Regions from separate parts of the Streptomyces sp. NPDC096040 genome, predicted to be linked through region 4. Evidence: riboswitches for the same ligand, from Rfam matches in the RefSeq annotation. Region 4 holds a riboswitch; each other region holds the start of a gene.
The links. A riboswitch is a leader RNA that binds a small molecule or an ion and turns the genes downstream of it on or off. The one in region 4 is predicted to bind cyclic di-AMP.

Region 1: linked by a shared signal. The riboswitch ahead of ABTY98_RS30995 (transglycosylase SLT domain-containing protein) and the one ahead of ABTY98_RS31375 (M23 family metallopeptidase) in region 4 are both predicted to bind cyclic di-AMP.
Region 2: linked by a shared signal. The riboswitch ahead of ABTY98_RS13920 (M23 family metallopeptidase) and the one ahead of ABTY98_RS31375 (M23 family metallopeptidase) in region 4 are both predicted to bind cyclic di-AMP.
Region 3: linked by a shared signal. The riboswitch ahead of ABTY98_RS23925 (C40 family peptidase) and the one ahead of ABTY98_RS31375 (M23 family metallopeptidase) in region 4 are both predicted to bind cyclic di-AMP.

The regions. Positions count from the first base shown of each region.
Region 1 is NZ_JBEOTA010000026.1:63,580-68,210, forward strand. It holds gene ABTY98_RS30980 (FAD-dependent oxidoreductase) at 1-463, shown strand, start outside; gene ABTY98_RS30985 (hypothetical protein) at 763-1,224, opposite strand; gene ABTY98_RS30990 (HAD family hydrolase) at 1,370-2,176, shown strand; gene ABTY98_RS30995 (transglycosylase SLT domain-containing protein) at 2,186-2,671, opposite strand; cyclic di-AMP (ydaO/yuaA leader) riboswitch at 2,675-2,872, opposite strand; gene ABTY98_RS31000 (polyprenyl synthetase family protein) at 4,443-4,631, shown strand, end outside.
Region 2 is NZ_JBEOTA010000009.1:69,882-74,512, reverse strand. It holds gene ABTY98_RS13930 (SGNH/GDSL hydrolase family protein) at 1-667, opposite strand, end outside; partial or broken gene ABTY98_RS13925 (DUF6250 domain-containing protein) at 756-1,516, opposite strand; gene ABTY98_RS13920 (M23 family metallopeptidase) at 1,725-2,666, opposite strand; cyclic di-AMP (ydaO/yuaA leader) riboswitch at 2,669-2,832, opposite strand; gene ABTY98_RS13915 (alpha-galactosidase) at 3,146-4,631, opposite strand, start outside.
Region 3 is NZ_JBEOTA010000017.1:58,782-63,412, reverse strand. It holds gene ABTY98_RS23935 (hypothetical protein) at 247-600, shown strand; gene ABTY98_RS23930 (tellurite resistance/C4-dicarboxylate transporter family protein) at 604-1,572, opposite strand; gene ABTY98_RS23925 (C40 family peptidase) at 1,821-2,978, opposite strand; cyclic di-AMP (ydaO/yuaA leader) riboswitch at 2,987-3,158, opposite strand; gene pcrA (DNA helicase PcrA) at 3,481-4,631, shown strand, end outside.
Region 4 is NZ_JBEOTA010000027.1:68-4,698, reverse strand. It holds gene ABTY98_RS31385 (M16 family metallopeptidase) at 1-966, shown strand, start outside; gene ABTY98_RS31380 (M16 family metallopeptidase) at 963-2,351, shown strand; cyclic di-AMP (ydaO/yuaA leader) riboswitch at 2,577-2,740, shown strand; gene ABTY98_RS31375 (M23 family metallopeptidase) at 2,753-3,508, shown strand; gene ABTY98_RS31370 (GntR family transcriptional regulator) at 3,721-4,416, shown strand.

The DNA of each region.
Region 1 (4,631 bases), on a different contig from region 4:
GCACCCCTACCGCTACCTCCCCGCGCGGACCCGCCACTACCTGGTCCGCCGGGTGCTCGGCCCGCTCGGCGCCTGGTGGCTGCGCGACCGCTTCGAGGGCAAGGTCCAGGTCCACGAGGTCGCCGGCGTGACCGGCGCCGACACCTCCGACGGCGCCCCGGTCCTCACCGTCCGCACCCACGACGGCCGTACCGACCGGCTCACCGCCGACCATGTCGTCGCCGCCACCGGCTACCGCGTGGACACCGCGGCGATGGACTTCCTCGGCCCCGAGCTGCGCACCCGCGTCGCAGTCAGCCGCGGCGCCCCGAAACTGGGCGCCGGATACGTCTCCTCCGTGCCCGGCCTGTACTTCACCGGCCTGCCCGCGGCGGCGTCGTACGGCCCGGTGATGCGGTTCGTGTGCGGTACGGAGTTCGCCTCGCCGCGCCTGGCCAAACACCTGGCGGCTGCCCACGCCTGACGCCCGCCTCGCCCACCGCTCGCGGATCCGGCCCCGCCCACCCGCACTCGGGGCCAGGCGGCAGCCACCCCTGGATCCGCGCCGACACCCACCTCCGGGGGCGGGGCCTGTCACCCCGCCCCCAGGGCCCGCCTGCCACCCCGCCCTCGGGGCCGGCCCGCCACCCCGCCCCGGGGCTACGCGGCCTCGGCCGCAGCTGCCAGGTCAGGAACTCCTCGATCGTCTCGGGCGGATTGGCCGCTTCCGTGGCCTCGGCCTCCGATCCCGGGCAGTACATGTAAGACCACCACCGGCAGCGGTCACCCGAGGACCTTCTCGATGCGGCCCCCGCCGTGCGGATCATGTGCCAGCCGTATGCACGGGTCGGCGAAGTGCAGCCCCAACGGCTCGCGCCCCGCGTCCAGTTCGGCGTTCTCGCCGTACCCGTCGAACCAGAGTCCGAGCCGCCGGACCTCCTCGGTGGACAGCACGCCGCCGACCGGGTCCTCGGGACAGTTGCCGAGCATCTCGAAGCCGCCGAGGATCCAACGCCCGTAGTTCCAGCGCGCCTCGCCGGGTCCGCCGGGTCCCGTTCGGCCTCGTACTGGCTCTCGGTGTTGCAGCCGGCCGCCACGTACGGTCTGAGCTCGCCGTCGTCGACACGCCGGATGCGGAACGACGGCGTAGATCTCCGGCCGCAGCGCCCGGGGAAACCGCTCCAGCACCTCGGACGCCGATTCCAGCAGACGCGCGCGGGAGTCTCCCGGTCCAACCGTCACCATGGCCGCCCCCGTCCGATCGGTGCCATCAACCCACCGCCAACGTAACGCGGCCCACTGACAAGGCCCCATCACTGAGGCAGCGGGCGCCACTTGAGGCCGAAACGCACAGTGAGTCTCAGGGGCGTGCTGTCCGTATTCTCTGATCATGGTCGCACCCACCCCGTACTCACTGATCGCCACCGACCTGGACGGCACGCTGCTGCGCACCGACGACACCCTGTCGGAACGGTCGCTCGCCGCGCTCGCGCGGGCCGGCCGGGCCGGCGCCCGGCATCTCGTCGTGACCGGGCGCCCCGCGCCGAGAGTGCGCCCCCTCCTGGACGACCTCGGCTGCACGGGACTCGCGGTCTGCGGCCAGGGAGCGCAGGTGTACGACGCCGGCACAGCCCGGCTGCTGTGGTCGGTCACCCTGGACCGGGAGCTGGCGGAGACCGCCCTCGGCAAGATCGAGGCCGAGGTCGGACAGGTGTACGCGGCGGTCGACCAGGACGGCGTGGACGGGCTCACGCTCATCGAGCCGGGCTATCTGATGCCGCACCCCACGCTGCCCGCGCTGCGCGTCGGCCGGCGCGACGACCTGTGGTGCGCGCCCATCAGCAAGGTGCTGCTACGGCACCACACCCTGTCCGATGACGAGCTGGCGGCGACCGCGCGCTCGGTGGTGGGGTCGCTGGCGACGGTCACCATGTCGGGGCCGGGGACCGTCGAGCTCCAGCCGTGCGGGGTGACCAAGGCGACCGGGCTCGCGCTGGCCGCCGACCATCTGGGGCTGAGCCGCGAACAGGCCGTCGCCTTCGGGGACATGCCCAACGACATCCCCATGTTCGACTGGGCGTCCTACGGGGTGGCGATGGCCAACGCCCATCCCGAACTCAAGACGGTGGCCGACGAGATCACCTTGTCGAACGAGGACGACGGCATCGCCGTCGTCCTCGAAAGACTCTTCCGCTGACGGCGCCGGTCAGTACGCGCCGTGCACGTTGTCGATCGAGCCGTACCGCGCGGCGGCGTAGTTGCAGGCGGCGGTGATGTTCGCGACCGGGTCGTATATGTCGAACGACGTGCCGGCCACGTGGTACGCGCTGAACGTCGGGTCGATCACCTGGAGCAGCCCCTTGGACGGGATGCCGGCGGCCGCGTTGGAGTCCCAGAGGTTGATGGCCCGCGGGTTGCCGGAGGACTCACGGATCACGTTGCGGTAGATGCCGTTGTAGCTGCCCGGGATCTTCTTTTCAGCCATGATCGCGAGCGACTCGCGGATCCAGCCGTCGAGGTTGTTCGGGTACCCGGCGAGCGTCGTCGAGGCCGTCGAGGTGGAGGTGGCGGCGGAGGCGGTGGTCGCCCCGATGAGCGGGAGGGCGAGAACGGCGGCGCCGGTGCCGGCGATGGCAAGCGTGCGGACGACGCGGTTACGGCGGGGACGGCGGTGCTGATCGGCAGCAGACATGGCGAAGTTCCTCTCCGTCGCCTACGAGGTGAGCTGTCGGGTTCGGGCGCGGGGAGTGCCCGGCCGCACCGCCCGAAGGCGAGGCGACTTCACCCCTAGCCGTTCCGGTACGACGTCCGTCGTTGACGTCGGCCGCCCGGTCCCGCGACTTACCTGGATCCCCCGCTCCTGCCGTGCGAATGGACTCGTCGATGGGTCACGACGGGCGGCGGCAGGATTCGGCGTCCGCCCGGCGAGCGGGAACGTATGCGAGAGCACATGTCCGGAACAAGTGCTGGATTCACACAACACACCGATTGACCTTGATCTGAGTCGTATGGGGTACTTGATCCTTTGCGGCTGCCAAGCCTCAACTCGCCCACAGGAAACGGAAAGAAAGGTTCGTCCTGGCTTTTACGGCCTCCCGACCAACGTGACCCACTTCACGAAGTGGCAATCGCGGCAAATCCGACATAGGCGATTCGTGAAATCCGTTTTTCCGGGCATCGATGGAAAAGCGTTCGGCCGTCATTCGTGCGGATTGCCCTAATTGGGGTAAGCGGAGTGGTGTGCATCACAGGCGATTTCGGGTATTGCCCGAATTGTCTAATTCGGCGGAATTCCGGCTCGGTAGGCGAACCGGCGGGCCCGACCGGGTGCGGGTCGGCAGTGGGCGCTGCTCGTCCAGTCCATCTGTTCAGATGGTTCATCCGGTCGTGTGCATCTCCGGCGCGCCCCTCGTGAACTCCGTACGGTCCGGGTACGCGCGCGTGCCGCTGATCGAGCGCGGCGCCGGAAGGTCGGCGCCCGACGGCTACGTCCGTTCGGATTCCTCGACGGCGACGGGTCGGCCAAGTCCGCGGAGCAGGCGTGGAATTCAAGTGCGTGGGCCCCGGCGGGCGTACATGATTCCGGTCACGTTGGGGGAGGGATGGGCGGGCCCGCCGACCCGGCGGCGGGCGAGGCGGCAGTCCACGCGCGCGTGTCCACCGTGAGAGGGGAACCTCCGCCGCCCCACACGTCGTTGTCATAGCGGCCGTCCGTGGAGTAGGCCACGGCGACCGCTTTGAGCGGCTCGGGTGCGAGGGTCGTCACCCGGAGCGAGATGCAGCCGTCCCGGGGGATGTCGGCCGCTCGACGGTCGCGGGGCCTGCCGGCCGGCCGAGGCATGTCCATGACCCATCGGGCACGGTCGGCGCCGGCGGCCGCGCGGGCCCGTCCGGTCGGTGAGCTCGGCGGGGGAGGTCTTCGAGCGGCGCGGGGGCGGTCTCGTCCGTCCGTGGGCACCACGCCCGTGGGAACGACGTTCGGACGGCGAAGGGGATGAAGGGGGGTGCGGAGGTCGTCGTGCGTGGTCTTGTAGGGGACGGATGTACGGGTACGGATCGACTCGATCTGAACCCCGTCGGCTTTGACGGGCCGCGGAGGGGGTACCTCCGGGCAGGTGACGTCGGTCGGAGAAGACATGGCCGTCCGTGGTCGGGGCTCTGTGGGACGGCCCGCCGTCCGACCCGGTGACGGCGCTGGTCCGGGACGCGGTTCGCCCTCCGGCCCGGGACACGACTTGAGCCCCGGTTCGGGACAACTGGCGGTACTTCCTGTTAAGTCATTGGATGTCAGGTCGTATCGGCTGATCAAAAACATACCGGTCGTGATCCGATAGTGCCCGGGGTGTAACGATGGGCGCCCTCGGTGATCGAAACCTGACCGGATACGCTGACTTGAGTGATGGCAGCGACCTATCGACAAACCGTGTAATCGCCAGTGGACACCAGCAGACAGGAGACCCCTCGTGACCGTCGGGCCGTTCGGGCTGAGCGTGCGGGACCAGGCTCTGGAAGCCGATGTCCAGGCCGGATTGACGGCTGTCGAGGAGGGCTTGCTAGAAGCCACCAAAAGTGAGGTCCCCTTCATCACGGAGGCCGCGCAGCACCTCGTGCGGGCCGGCGGGAAGCGGTTCCGGCCGCTGCTGGTGATGCTG
Region 2 (4,631 bases), on a different contig from region 4:
CGCGGGCCCAGTGCACGTCGTCGCGGCGGACCTCCAGGGTGCCGCGAGGCGGCAGCGGCGGCCACGGCTGGTCCGGGTCGGCCGGCACCTCGACGCCGAGCACCTGACCGGCCCGCAGGGCCACGCGCGTGTGCCCCTCGGGAGAGAGGTGCAGCCGGTCGCCGTCCCAGGCCCGCCGGTCCTGCACGGTCTTCAGGGACCACAGGTCGAGGACCGGGCAGCCGTACCGGTCGGCGACGGCCCGGACATGCCCGTTGTAGGTGGCGATCTTGCCGCGCAGATGCTTGAGGACGGGCACGCCACGGGTGTCGAAGCCGGTGGTCACCAGTACCATGCCGGCGGCTTCGGTCAGTTGGGCCACGGCCCGCTCGAACCGCTCGGCCACCTCGTCGGGGTCGGTGCCGGGGCGGATGATGTCGTTGCCGCCCGCGCAGAAGGAGACCAGGTCCGGGGCGAGCTCCAGGGCCTGCGGCACCTGGTCCGCCACGATCTGGTCGAGCAGTTTCCCGCGTACCGCGAGGTTGGTGTACTCGAAGTCGCCCTCGGGCCGCCGGTCCGACAGCAGTACCGCGAACCGGTCGGCCCAGCCGACGAACGCCCCGTCGGGGCCGGGGTCGCCGACACCCTCGGTGAAGCTGTCCCCCACCGCCACGTACGACCCGATCACTGATGCCTTGTCACTCTTCGAATCGTCTGCCACATCGGACCATGATTCACCTTCGACTGTGACCTACGCGACCGTAATAAGGGGTTGACTAGCGGTGAGATAAGACACTTCTAAATACTTCACCAAGGTTGGAATAAGGCCCTGACCAGCGACGTTGAGGTGATGATCGCCAGACGTCGAAGTCGCTGAACCTGAAGTGACTCCAGGTGGCACGGAAGGCGAAGTACCCACGCGTGCAGGGGCTCCAGGTCGGTGTGGTGGAACACCGGTCGGCCGTTGTTCCACCATTGCACAGCCGCGCCGTCGGAGACGATTCGCACACGGTTGGGCCGGTTCGCGACCAGGAGCGGTTCGGTGTGGTCGTGGACCAGCGGCCGTACGCCGGGCTCGCCGACGTAACGGCGGAGCCCGGTCGTGGTGCTGTAGTCGGCGCCGTAGCCGGCGTAGTACGTCTTCAGGTAGTCGTACTCGGCGAGCACGCCACCGCGCGGGATGGACGAAGAGGTCGTGAGGGGAACGGACGTCGGTGGCGTTCCAGAAGTTGTCGAGGTCAGAGACTCGGTCGTTGGCGCCGCCCGCCGACACCGGTGTGGCGGTGTACTCCAGGACGTACGGCCCCTCCAGACGGTGGCGCCGGCGGGCACGTCGACCTCCAGGATCCCGTGCGAGGCGGCGACGGTGCCGGCCTGCTCCAGTTCCACGAACCACTGGCCGAGGCCGTGGCGGAAGTCGTCGTGGGCGATCAGCCGGGCGATGCCGGGGCGCGGCGCTCGCATGCCAAGCGGGTACGAAGCCCGCGAGGGCGGCTCCGGCGGCCAGGGCTCCGAAGCCTCGGCGGGTGGTCGTCATACGGCGGGTTCCTTCCGTCGGGGCGCGAGTGAGGGCGAGCGCATGAGCGGAAAGCGCTTGGACCCGGCGGGATCGCTGTGCCGCCGCCCCGCCTTCGCTGTCGACGACCCGAGCACTCCTGCCACGAGAAAGCAACGCGCCGAAGGCCGGACCCGGGGATCGGGGGTCCGGCCTTCGGAGTGCGTGTCAGATCGGTGAAGGCGCCTGGTCAGCCGACGGCGAGGCCCTTCGAACGGAGGTAGGCGACCGGGTCGACGTCCGAGCCGTAGTCGGGGGTGGTCCGGATCTCGAAGTGGAGGTGCGGGCCGGTCACGTTGCCGGTGGCACCGGAGAGGCCGATCTGCTTGCCCGCGGTCACGGTCTGGCCGACCGAGACGGAGAGCGCGGAGAGGTGGCCGTACTGCGCGTAGTAGCCGTCGGCGAGCCTGATGACGACCTGGTTGCCGTAGGAACCGCCCCAGCCGGCCGTGACGACCGTGCCCGCGCCGACGGCCTTGACCGGGGTGCCGGTCGGGACGACGAAGTCGACACCGGCGTGGTAACCGCTGGACCACATGCTGCCGGCCACGTGGTAGCCGGTGCCGACCGTGGCACCGGTGACCGGGAGGGTGAAGCCGGAGGCCGTCGTTGTCGACGTGCCCGAGGGGAAGGCCGAGTTCGAGGACGACGACGAGGACGAGGAGGGGGTGGACGACCGCGAGTGGGACCGCGTCTCGGATCGGGAGTCCGAGTTCGGGGTCCGTGTCGTCGTCGTGTGACGGCCGCTGAGGGTGAGCTTGAGACCGGGGTGGATCAGCGAGGGGTTGTCGCCGATGGCCTGCCAGTTGTCGGCGTAGAGCCGGTGCCAGCCGCCGTCGACGTTCTGCTCGCGGGCGATCTTCGAGAGATAGTCGCCGGGCACCACCGTGTAGGTGTGGTGTGTGGAATTCTCGGTGGCGGACTTCTGAACGGCGGCCTTCCGTACAGCCGTCTTCTCGATGGTCGGAAGCGACTGCGTGGCCTTTTCGGAAACGGACTGCGCGGTGGCCGCGTGGGCGCCGGTGGCCCCCATGAGCGGCAGAGCCAGCGCGGCGCCACCGGTTCCGGCGACGGCCATGGAGCGGGTGAAACGCTGGGTCTTGGGGCGGCGGTGCTTACCCTTCGCGGGCATGACGCATTCCCCTCCGGCGCCCGCGAGGTGAGCTGTCGGGTCCGGGCTGGAGCTGCCCGGCACACGCGGGAAGACGTGGCTGCACCCCTAGCCGTCCCGGGAACCGGAACAGGCGGTCATACCTGGTGGGTCCCCCGCTCCTGCCGTGCACGGGTGAGTGTGTGTGGGGACTCCGGGCGGTGGCAGGGTTCGGCGTTCCGCCCGGATGCGTGGCGAACGTAAGCGAGCAAGACGCACCCGGACAAGCCACCGGTTCCGCCTGTCCGAGTTTCGCTTGATCCGTTACGGGAATTCCCGGTCACCCTCCGTGTATTCCGGCTTTCCTCGCTTTCCTGATCCCCTTGAAAAGCACGGTAATTACGTGGACATGACGCGCGACGGACGGTCACGAATATGGCGCTCCTCACGCACGTCACGTCACGCCACGTCCCTCTATTCCAGGGCGAGTTGCAATGAAGGGGCCAATTCGGACAGAAGACTCAGATGCGGCGCAGCCGGAGAACTGCCGCATCCAGGTCGCCATGCAGCTCTGTGCGCAGCCCGTGATGCAACAGAACAGCACCTCGGTGCACTTCGCCCGTTTCGCGGCATTCATACGACGCTGTCGGGTCGAGCTCCTGCAGTCGCAGTGCCGGCATCGGCTCGCCGTAGCTCTGCGCCTGGAGCCAGGTGAGGACCACGGTCTCGTCGCCGAGCGTGTACTGCACCGCGCTGAGCCCGCCGGTCGGCGGCCGCAGCCGGAACTGGTCGCCGCGCTGCACCAGGGGCCGGATGTCCTTGTAGAGCTTCACCCAGCGGCCGGCCTCGGCGAGCTCTTCCTCGGTCCACTGCGAGAGGTCGCCGCCGACGCCGAGCGCCCCCGCCATGGAGCTGACGAAGCGGAAACGCAGCGAGCTGACCCGGCCGTTGAGCTGATGGTTCGGGCTGTCGGTGACCCAGGCGGACATCACCCGGGCGGGATGGATCTGGCTGAAGCCGTGCTGGATGGCGAGCCGGTCCAGCGGGTCGGTGTTGTCGGAGGTCCACACCTCGTCGGTGCGGCTCATGATGCCGAGGTCGATCCGGCCGCCACCGCCGGAGCAGGACTCGATGGCGACGTTCGGGTGCGCTGCCCGGAGCCGGTCGAGCAGGGCGTACAGCCCGCGGACGTGGTCGACCCACAGGCGCTGCGGATACGGCTCGCCGGGCCAGCCCGCGTCGGTGAAGCAGCGGTTGAAGTCCCACTTGACGTAGTCGATCGGGGCGCTGGACAGCAGGGTGTCCAGCTGTCCCCAGAGGTACTCCTGGACGTCCTCGCGGGCGAGGTTGAGGACGAGCTGATTGCGTAGTTCCGTCCGCTTCCGTCCCTGCTGGTACTGGACCCAGTCGGGGTGCGCGCGGTACAGGTCGCTGTCCGCGTTGACCATCTCGGGTTCGACCCAGATGCCGAACTGCATGCCGAGGGCGTGCACATAGTCCGCGAGGGGCTTGAGCCCCTTCGGGAAGCGGTCGGGGTTGGGCGTCCAGTCGCCGAGGCCCGCGCGGTCGCTGGTGCGGGCGCCGAACCAGCCGTCGTCGACCACGAACAGTTCGACGCCGATCGCGGCGGCCCGCCGGGCGAGGGTGGCCTGCTGCTCCTCGGAGATGTCGAAGGTGGTGGCCTCCCAGGAGTTGAACAGCACCGGCCGGTCCCGGTCTGCGTCCGGGATGATGTACGCCCGCTGGTAGGCGTGCCAGGCGCGGCTCGCCCCGCCGAAGCCGCCGTCGGTCCACAGGCCCGCGAAGACCGGGCTGGTGTACGACTCGCCCTCCGCCAGCATCAGCAGGCCGGAGTCGTCGTAACCGGCGCCGCCGGTGATCTGCACCCGCGCGTCGGGGAGTTGGGCGACGGCGATCCGCCAGGAGCCGGACCAGCCGAGGGCACAGCCCCAGACCTCGCCACGCTCCTCGGTGGCGTCGGTGTCGAGGGCGACCCAGGGCAGGTGC
Region 3 (4,631 bases), on a different contig from region 4:
GCTCGGTAACGCGATGCACGGAATTGGTGTGGCCGGATCGTTACCCGACGGTATGTGACCAGGATTCCGGTCCGGAGTCGTCGGCTTCGCGGGGTGGGATGACCGAAGCGGCGGTTCGGGGGCGCGCGGGAGACACGGAGTGCTATGGGGTGCATATATGCGATGCCGTGGGAGTGAGTAGCGGCGGGCGCCGAGGGAGGGGCCGGTGCCCGGGGCCCCAAGGGGCCCTGGTTAGGCTCCGGGGCCATGGACGTACTCATCCATCTCTTCGTCGGCCTGCACATCATCGGCATCGCCGCGCTCCTCGGCGGCTTCCTCACCCAGATGAAGGCGATGGGCCAGGGCACGGCCCGGTTCGTCCCCGGGATGCTGCACGGCGCGTTCACCATGCTCGCGACCGGTGTGATCCTGGTCGGCCTCAACGAGGCCGACGACCACCACGTCAACACGATCAAGATCGGCGTGAAGCTCGCGCTGCTGATCGTCATCCTCGGGCTCGTCTATGTGAAACGGGACGACGAGAAGGTGGAGAAGGGCGCCTTCGGCCTGGTGGGCCTGCTGACCATGGCGAACATCTTCATCGCCGTGCTGTGGACGTGACCCTCAGGAAGCCCTCCTGAGGGTGGCGCGGGTGGCCGCCACCGCGCCGACGGCCACCGTCACCCAGGCCGCCACCGCCACCCACACCAGCACCCGCCCCGGCCACTTCAGCCACGGGATGCCGACGGCGGCCCCGACCGACAGCGTCGCCGCCGCGGTCATCCCCAGCGGGAACACCGTCGCCCAGCGGCGCACGTCGTAACGCAGCCGGGGCCGTGCCACCTCGGCGGCCAGCAGGACGACGTACCAGGCCAGGGCCAGGACGAGCAGCGCCACCGTCACCGTGCGCAGGACGCCCCGGTCGTCGTTGTTCCACAGGTACAGCCGGGCGCTGTCGGCGGCCAGCAGTTCCGCCCCGGCCAGCGCGGAGGTCGCGAGTGCGCCGCCCGCGACCCAGTGGTCGCCGGGCCCCTCGACGACCTGCCGCCACTCGAAACAGGTCACAGCGAGCCCGTACAGCACCAGCCCCACCCAGAACAGCGCCAGCGCCGTGTGGGCGAGCCAGGCGGTCGTCACGGCCGCCGCCAGCGCCGCCCCCAGTACGGCAGGCCCCTGCGTGGCCACGCAGACCAGGAACACCGCGCCGGGCATGTGCCGCTTCCAGTGCCGTACGACGAGGGTCAGCAACGGCGGCCACAGCGCCGCCGACAGCGCCAGCAGGGCCTCGGCGAGGGTCTGCCACCCAAGCGCCGAGAACCGCGTCCCCAGTACCGTCGTAGCCGCCACAGCGGTGAGCGAGCCCGGCGCCTCCGCCTCCGTCACCCACCGCCGAGGGTCCTCCAGCAGCCGTACGGCGAACTCCCCGGCCAGCCCTGCCCACGCCACGCAGGCCAGTGCCAGCGCGACCCGGGACACGGTCTCCGCCCCCGCCAGATGCAATCCCACCGACACGACGGCGGTGGCCATCACAGCGGCCCCGGCCGCCGGCGGCCGCTGCGCCCACCAGGCGCGAAGGGGTGAAACAGCGGGCATGCCGCTGATGCTATGGACCCTCACCCGCCGCGCGAGCGGGGCACGCGCGCGTGCAGCACGAAATGCGCACCGTGCGGGCTCGCGCCTCGCGCCGACGTCCGAGCAAACGTCAAGCGCCCGCGCCCAGCGCCCGCGCCCAGCGCCCGCGCCCAGCGCCCGCGCCCAGCGCCCGCGCCCAGCGCCCGCGCCCAGCGCCCGCGCTCGGCGCTTGCGCCCGGCGCCCGCGGTCGGCGTGCGCGCCCGCGTCCTCAGGCCGGTCGAACCACGCTATGGATGATCGACTCGCCCCCGTAGTAGATCGACTCCTCCCGGACGTACGCGCCGGGCTTCGGGGCGTGGATCATCATGCCGTTGCCGACGTAGATGCCGACGTGGGTGACGTCGTCGTAGAAGAAGACCAGGTCACCGGGCTGGGCGTCGGCGAGGGAGACCGTCGTGCCGGCGTTCACCTGGTCGTACGTGGTGCGCGGCAGGGAGACGCCCGCGGCCTTCCAGGCGGCCTGGGAGAGGCCGGAGCAGTCGTAGGAGCCGGGGCCGGTGGCGCCCCAGACGTACGGCTTGCCGATCTGCGCGCGGGCGAAGGCGATCGCCTTGGCCGCCTTTGTCGCATAGGAGGCGTCGGAGGAGGAAGAGGAGGACGAAGAGGAGGGGCTGCCGGAGGACGACGTCGATGACGACGAACCTTCCTGCTTCGCGGCCGCCGCCTGCTGCTTCGCGAGCTCCGCCGCCTTGCGCGCCGCCTCCGCCTGCTGCCTCTTCTCGATCTCCGCCAGCCGTGCCTTCTCCTGGGCCGTCAGCTGCGACAGCAGCTCCCGCGCGGAGGCCAGCTTCGCCTGGACGGTGGTCTTGGCGGTCTTGAGGTCGTCCTGGGTCTCGGTGAGCGTCTCCAGGCTCCTGGCGGCCTCCTGCCGCTTCTTCATGGTCGCGGACTGCTGTGTGGCGTAGTCGTCGACCGCGTCCTTCTGGCGCGAGGTCAGCCGGCTCATCAGCTGCGTCTGGTCGAAGTAGTCCTGCGGGCTGTCCGCGAGCAGGAAGGTCGCCGTGTCGGGCGCACTGGCCCCGGTCCGGTACTGGGCCGCGGCGAACGAACCCAGTTCCTCACGCGCCTTGTTGAGCCGGTCCGTGCGCTCGGCGACGTCGTCGAGCAGGGTGTCGACCTGCTTGCGCTGCCTGCCGGTCTTCTCCTTGGCCGCGTTGTACTTCTCGGTCGCCGACTCCGCCTGCCGGTAGAGGGCGTCGACCTTCTTCTCGACCTCCTCCAGGCTGGGCTTGCCGTCCTCGGAGGGCGCGGCGTTGGCCGTCTGGGAGAGCAGGGCCACGGAGGTGAGGGCGGCGGTGGCCAGAGCGGGGGTGCGTATGCCTGCTACGCGCGTTGCGGACGGACGCGACTTGCGGTGCGACGCCAACGGGGGCGACTCCTTCCATGCTCCGCCTACCGAGTTAGCTGTCGGGTTCGGGCGGGTGGTTCGGAAGGGTTGCCCTACGGTCCGCTCCCGGTGGGAAGTCGGGACCGATTCACCCCAAGGCCGGAGTGGGTCCCCGGCTCCGGGTGCGCGGTGGCACCCTGGACTCGGCGGAGGCCGTGCGGCCCGGCGACGTTCGCCGGTGGGGGTCGTACGGCCTGGTCGGCACGCTAGCCAACTCGTGTGCCATGTGTGAAGGTTGATGTGCGATATGCCCGATACATTTTCGTGACCTTGGTGTTGCGGCCCGGCCGGATCGGTTGATCAAGGGGGTATGGGGCGACTTGTCCAGAGTGGTCGAGCGGCCCGCGCTCCCGGTGGGTGGGCGCGCGCATGCTCACGGCGTGTGATCGCAGACCGTGAGGGGTCGATTCTGGTGGGTGACCGGGGCGAGTTTCCGGGGTGGGGACCGGTTGTCGGTGGGGCGCCCTAGACTCGGAGAGCGATGAGCAGCCTCTTTGACGACAGCTTCCTGGCGAGCCTCCAGCCCCCGCGCGGCCACGAGGAGGAGTCCCCGCCGCCGCCCGAGGACGAGCACGTACCGGAGCCGATTCCGGACGATCTGTTCGGCGGGAAGTTCGACGCGCCTCCGGACCGTGACGCCTACTACCGCGACGGCGCCGCCCGCCCGGCCCTGGACGCGGCCGCGCTGCTGGAGGGGCTGAACGACAACCAGCGGGCGGCGGTCGTGCACGCCGGCTCCCCGCTGCTCATCGTGGCCGGTGCCGGTTCCGGCAAGACGCGCGTGCTCACGCACCGCATCGCGCACCTGCTCGGCGCGCGGAGTGTGCACCCGGGCCAGATCCTCGCGATCACCTTCACCAACAAGGCCGCGGGCGAGATGAAGGAGCGCGTCGAGCACCTCGTCGGCCCGCGCGCGAACGCGATGTGGGTGATGACCTTCCACAGCGCGTGCGTGCGGATCCTGCGCAGGGAGAGCAAGAAGCTCGGCTTCACCTCCTCCTTCTCGATCTACGACGCAGCCGACTCCAAGCGCCTGATGGCCCTGGTCTGCCGCGACCTGGACCTCGACCCCAAGCGCTTCCCGCCCAAGTCCTTCAGCGCCAAGATCAGCAACCTCAAGAACGAGCTGATCGACGAGGAGGACTTCGCCGCCCAGGCGAGCGACGGATTCGAGAAGACCCTCGCCCAGGCCTACGTCCTCTACCAGTCGCGGCTGCGCGAGGCGAACGCCCTGGACTTCGACGACCTGATCATGACGACGGTCAACCTGCTGCGCGCCTTCCCGGACGTCGCCGAGCACTACCGCCGCCGCTTCCGGCATGTCCTGGTCGACGAGTACCAGGACACCAACCACGCCCAGTACGCACTCGTGCGCGAGCTCGTCGGCACCTCCGAGCACCCCGTCGACGTGCCGCCGGGCGAGCACGACCTCCAGCCCGCCGAACTGTGCGTGGTGGGCGACGCCGACCAGTCGATCTACGCCTTCCGGGGCGCGACGATCCGCAACATCCTCCAGTTCGAGGAGGACTACCCGAACGCGACGACGATCCTCCTGGAGCAGAACTACCGCTCCACGCAGACGATCCTCTCCGCCGCCAACGCGGTCATCGAGCGCAACGAGTCCCGCCGCCC
Region 4 (4,631 bases):
CAGCGCTACGACAACGTCCCCTACGGCACGGCCTTCGAGAAGCTGACCGCGCTCGCCTACCCGGAGGGCCACCCCTACCACCACACGCCGATCGGCTCGATGGCGGACCTGGACGCGGCCACCCTGGAGGACGCGCGGGCGTTCTTCCGTACCTACTACGCGCCCAACAACGCGGTCCTGTCTGTCGTCGGCGACATCGACCCGAAGCAGACCCTCGCCTGGATCGAGAAGTACTTCGGTTCCATCCAGGCACACGACGGCAAGCCCACTCCGCGTGACGGTTCGCTGCCCGACGTCATCGGCGAGCAGCTGCGCGAGGCCGTCGTGGAGGAGGTGCCCGCGCGGGCGTTGATGGCCGCCTACCGGCTCCCGGAGGACGGCACGCGCGCGTCCGACGCGGCGGACCTGGCCCTCACCGTCCTCGGCGGCGGCGAGTCCTCCCGCCTCTACAACCGGCTCGTACGGCGCGACCGTACGGCCGTCGCCGCCGGCTTCGGCCTGCTGCGGCTCGCCGGCGCGCCATCCCTGGGCTGGCTGGACGTGAAGACCTCCGGTGACGTCGAGGTTCCGGTCATCGAGACCGCCATCGACGAAGAGCTCGCCCGGTTCGCCGAGGAGGGCCCCACGCCCGAGGAGATGGAGCGCGCCCAGGCCCAGTTGGAGCGCGAGTGGCTGGACCGGCTGGGCACGGTCGCGGGCCGCGCGGACGAACTGTGCCGGTTCGCCGTCCTGTTCGGCGACCCGCAGCTCGCCCTGACCGCCGTCCAGCGCGTCCTCGCGGTGACCCCGGAAGAGGTCCAGGAGGTCGCCAAGGCCCGTCTGCGGCCCGACAACCGCGCGGTGCTCGTCTACGAGCCCAAGTCCCCGGAGGCGGTCGAGGACGCCGACGTACCCGAGGACCCCGAGGCCGAGGCCACGGTCGAAGCCGCCACCGCCGAGCACGACGACGAGGAGACGGCCAAGTGACCGAGCTCGCCACCATGGACTTCCACCCCCGGCCCCAAGCGGGCGAGGCCCGCCCCTGGGCCTTCCCTGCCCCCGAGCGCGGCACCCTGGACAACGGGCTGACCGTGCTGCGCTGCCACCGCCCCGGCCAGCAGGTCGTCGCCGTGGAGGTGCTCCTGGACGCACCCCTGGACGCCGAGCCGGCCGGCCTGGACGGCGTCGCCACCATCATGGCGCGCGCCTTCTCCGAGGGCACCGACAAGCACTCCGCCGAGGAGTACGCCGCCGAGCTGGAGCGCGCCGGCGCCACCCTCGACGCACACGCCGACCACCCCGGTGTCCGGCTCAGCCTGGAGGTCCCGTCCTCCCGCCTGGGCAAGGGGCTCGGACTGCTCTCCGACGCGCTCAGGGCGCCGGCCTTCGCCGACAGCGAGGTCGAGCGGCTGGTCCGCAACCGCCTCGACGAGATCCCGCACGAGCTGGCCAACCCCAGCCGCCGGGCCGCCAAGGAGCTCTACAAGGAGCTGTTCCCGTCGACCGCGCGGATGTCCCGTCCGCGCCAGGGCACCGAGGACACCGTCGAGAAGATCGACGCGGCCTCCGTACGCGCCTTCTACGACCGGCATGTACGGCCCGCCACCGCCACGGTGGTCGTCGTCGGCGACCTGACCGGCATCGACCTGGACGAGCTGCTGGGCGAGACCCTGGGCGCCTGGCGCGGCTCCACCGCCCAGCCCCGGCCCGTTCCCCCGGTGTCCGCCGACGACACCGGCCGTGTCGTCATCGTGGACCGCCCCGGAGCCGTCCAGACGCAGCTGCTCATCGGCCGCGTCGGCCCCGACCGGCACGACCGCGTCTGGCCCGCCCAGGTGCTCGGTACGTACTGCCTGGGCGGCACCCTCACCTCCCGCCTGGACCGCGTCCTGCGCGAGGAGAAGGGCTACACCTACGGCGTCCGCGCCTTCGGGCAGGTCCTGCGGTCCGCCCCCGACGGCAGCGGCGCCTCGATGCTCGCCGTCAGCGGCTCCGTGGACACCCCGAACACCGGCCCGGCGCTCCAGGACCTGTGGACGGTGCTGCGCACCCTCGCCGCCGAGGGCCTCACGGACGCCGAGCGTGACGTCGCCGTGCAGAACCTGGTCGGCGTGGCGCCGCTCAAGTACGAGACGGCGGCGGCCGTCGCCGGCACCCTGGCCGACCAGGTCGAGCAGCATCTGCCCGACGACTTCCAGGCCACGCTCTACCGGCAACTGGCCGCCACCGGCACTGTGGAGGCCACCGCGGCGGTCGTGAACGCCTTCCCGGTGGACCACCTGGTGACCGTTCTCGTCGGCGACGCGGCGCAGATCAAGGAGCCCGTGGAGGCCCTCGGTATCGGCGAAGTCACGGTCGTCGCCGCGGAGTAGGCAGAGCGAAGCAAGCAGCGCGGCCGGACGAGCGGCACGCGCGCGTGCAGCGGCCCTGGTGACTGTCGCGTCACCAGGGCCGCCCAATGTCCGAATTGGGGCGGAGGTTGCCTGTCTGCCCTGTGGGATACGCGACAAAAACCGTGATCCGTTTGGGCATTGTGAGGACGTCCTCGTAGGTTCTTCCGGGCTGTCCGTCAGGCAGTGCGCCGCGCCCGCGGCACCGGACAGCCATCGCCGAGTCCCCGTACGGCGCGAGCCAGGGGAGCCGGGGACCCATGCAGTCCCTGGGGTGAATCGGGCGCCCACGCGAGCCGCGAGGGGGCCCGTAGGAGACCTTCCTGCTCCGAACCCGTCAGCTAACCCGGTAGGCGAGAGGGAAGGAAAGGACCAGCCTCTACATGGCGTTCATGTGCGCCTCCGGGAAGCACCGTCGTCCCGGCCGGGTGAAGCGCACCACCGCGCAGGCCGCCGGCATCGCGGCCCTCACCGCCACGGGTGTCATCGGCACCGTCTCGGCCGCCCCGGCGCTCGCCGCCGAGAACTCCGTCGAGCAGACCGGCCTCACCCCGGTCATCACGGTCAGCGACTCCGTCGCCGACCAGATCGACGCCCAGGCCGCCGCGCAGAAGGCCGCCGCCGAGCGCAAGGCGGCCGAGGAGGCCGCGCGCAAGAAGGCTGCGGAGAAGGTCAAGAAGGAGCGCGAGGCCAAGGTGCGCGCCGCGCGGGAGGCCGAGCGCAAGCGCCTCAACGCCTTCGTCGCGCCGATCTCCGACTCGTACGTCTCCACCGGCTACAAGACCGGCGGCTCCCTGTGGTCCTCCGGCGCCCACACCGGCATCGACTTCCACGCAGCCAGCGGCACGGTGGTGCACGCCGTCGGCACCGGCACGGTCGTGACCACCGGCTGGGGCGGAGCGTACGGCAACCAGATCGTCATCAAGATGGCCGACGGCATGTACACCCAGTACGGCCACCTGTCGTCCATCGGCGTCACGGTGGGCCAGAAGGTCACCCCCGGCCAGCAGATCGGCCTCTCCGGCGCGACTGGCAACGCGACCGGCCCCCACCTCCACTTCGAGGCCCGCACGACCCCCGAGTACGGCTCGGACGTCGACCCGGTCGCCTACCTCCGCAAGCACGGCCTGAACGTCTGACCCGACCACGGCGATGACCATGTGACGTCACCTGGCGAGAGCCCCGAAGCCCCGGCCCCCGGAGTCGGGGCTTTCGTCGTTTTCGTGACTCCGGTGTCCAAAAAATATGCATGGATTCCGGGCCGCCGTCGGAAATTCCCGCTCATTGCAATAGAGTCACGGAACGGACGTCACTCGGCGGCGTTTCACGGGGATTAAGGCGGAGGTCGGACATGCGGATTCCGGCGCACTCGGTATGCACAGCGATCCGGGACGACATCGTCGCGGGTGTCTACGAGCGCGGCAGCCGGCTCACCGAGGAACTCCTGGCCCGTCGCTACGGCGTCTCGCGCGTCCCCGTCCGCGAGGCCCTGCGCACCCTGGAGGCCGAGGGCTTCGTGGTGACGCGTCGGCACGCGGGTGCGTGCGTCGCGGAACCGACCGAGCAGGAGGCCGCCGACCTGCTGGAGATGCGCCTGCTCCTGGAGCCGCTCGGCGCCTCCCGCGCCGCCCAGCGCCGCACCGAGGCCCACCTCAAGGTGCTGCGCGGACTCGTCAGGCTGGGCCAGGAACGGGCCCGCAGGGGCGGCAGCGAGGACCTGCGCTCCCTGGGTGGTTGGTTCCACGAGACGCTCGCCCAGGCCACCGGCAGCCACGCCCTGACCTCGACACTCACCCAGCTGCGCCACAAGATCGCCTGGATGTACGCCGTCGACGCACCCGTCAACCCCGTGGAGTCCTGGGCCGAGCACGGTGCCATCGTGGACGCGGTGACGCGCGGCGACGGCGAGCGCGCGCGGGCGATCACCGCGCTGCACACCGAGCGGTCCACGATCTCCCACCGGCTGCGCTTTTCCGGCGGCACGGACCGGGTGAACGGTGTGAGGACTTCGCAACATCCCGTAAACGTGTCGGGCCTGCGGCATTAACACGGGCGCCGTATACAAAGGGGTGTTATTCGGTGGAGCAGTATTTCCGTTGCCCTTCAGTGGCCTCCGTCGCCCCTATTTCGCGCGCGCCCGGAATTTCCGATGGCGCGCTATCGGTGTGCCCGGCGGATAATTAACTATGCCCGGCGCAAAGTCCGGCCACGCATGAATGGCGGCCGTTCATAAAGACCCGCTATGGGAGAAGTCACGGGGTG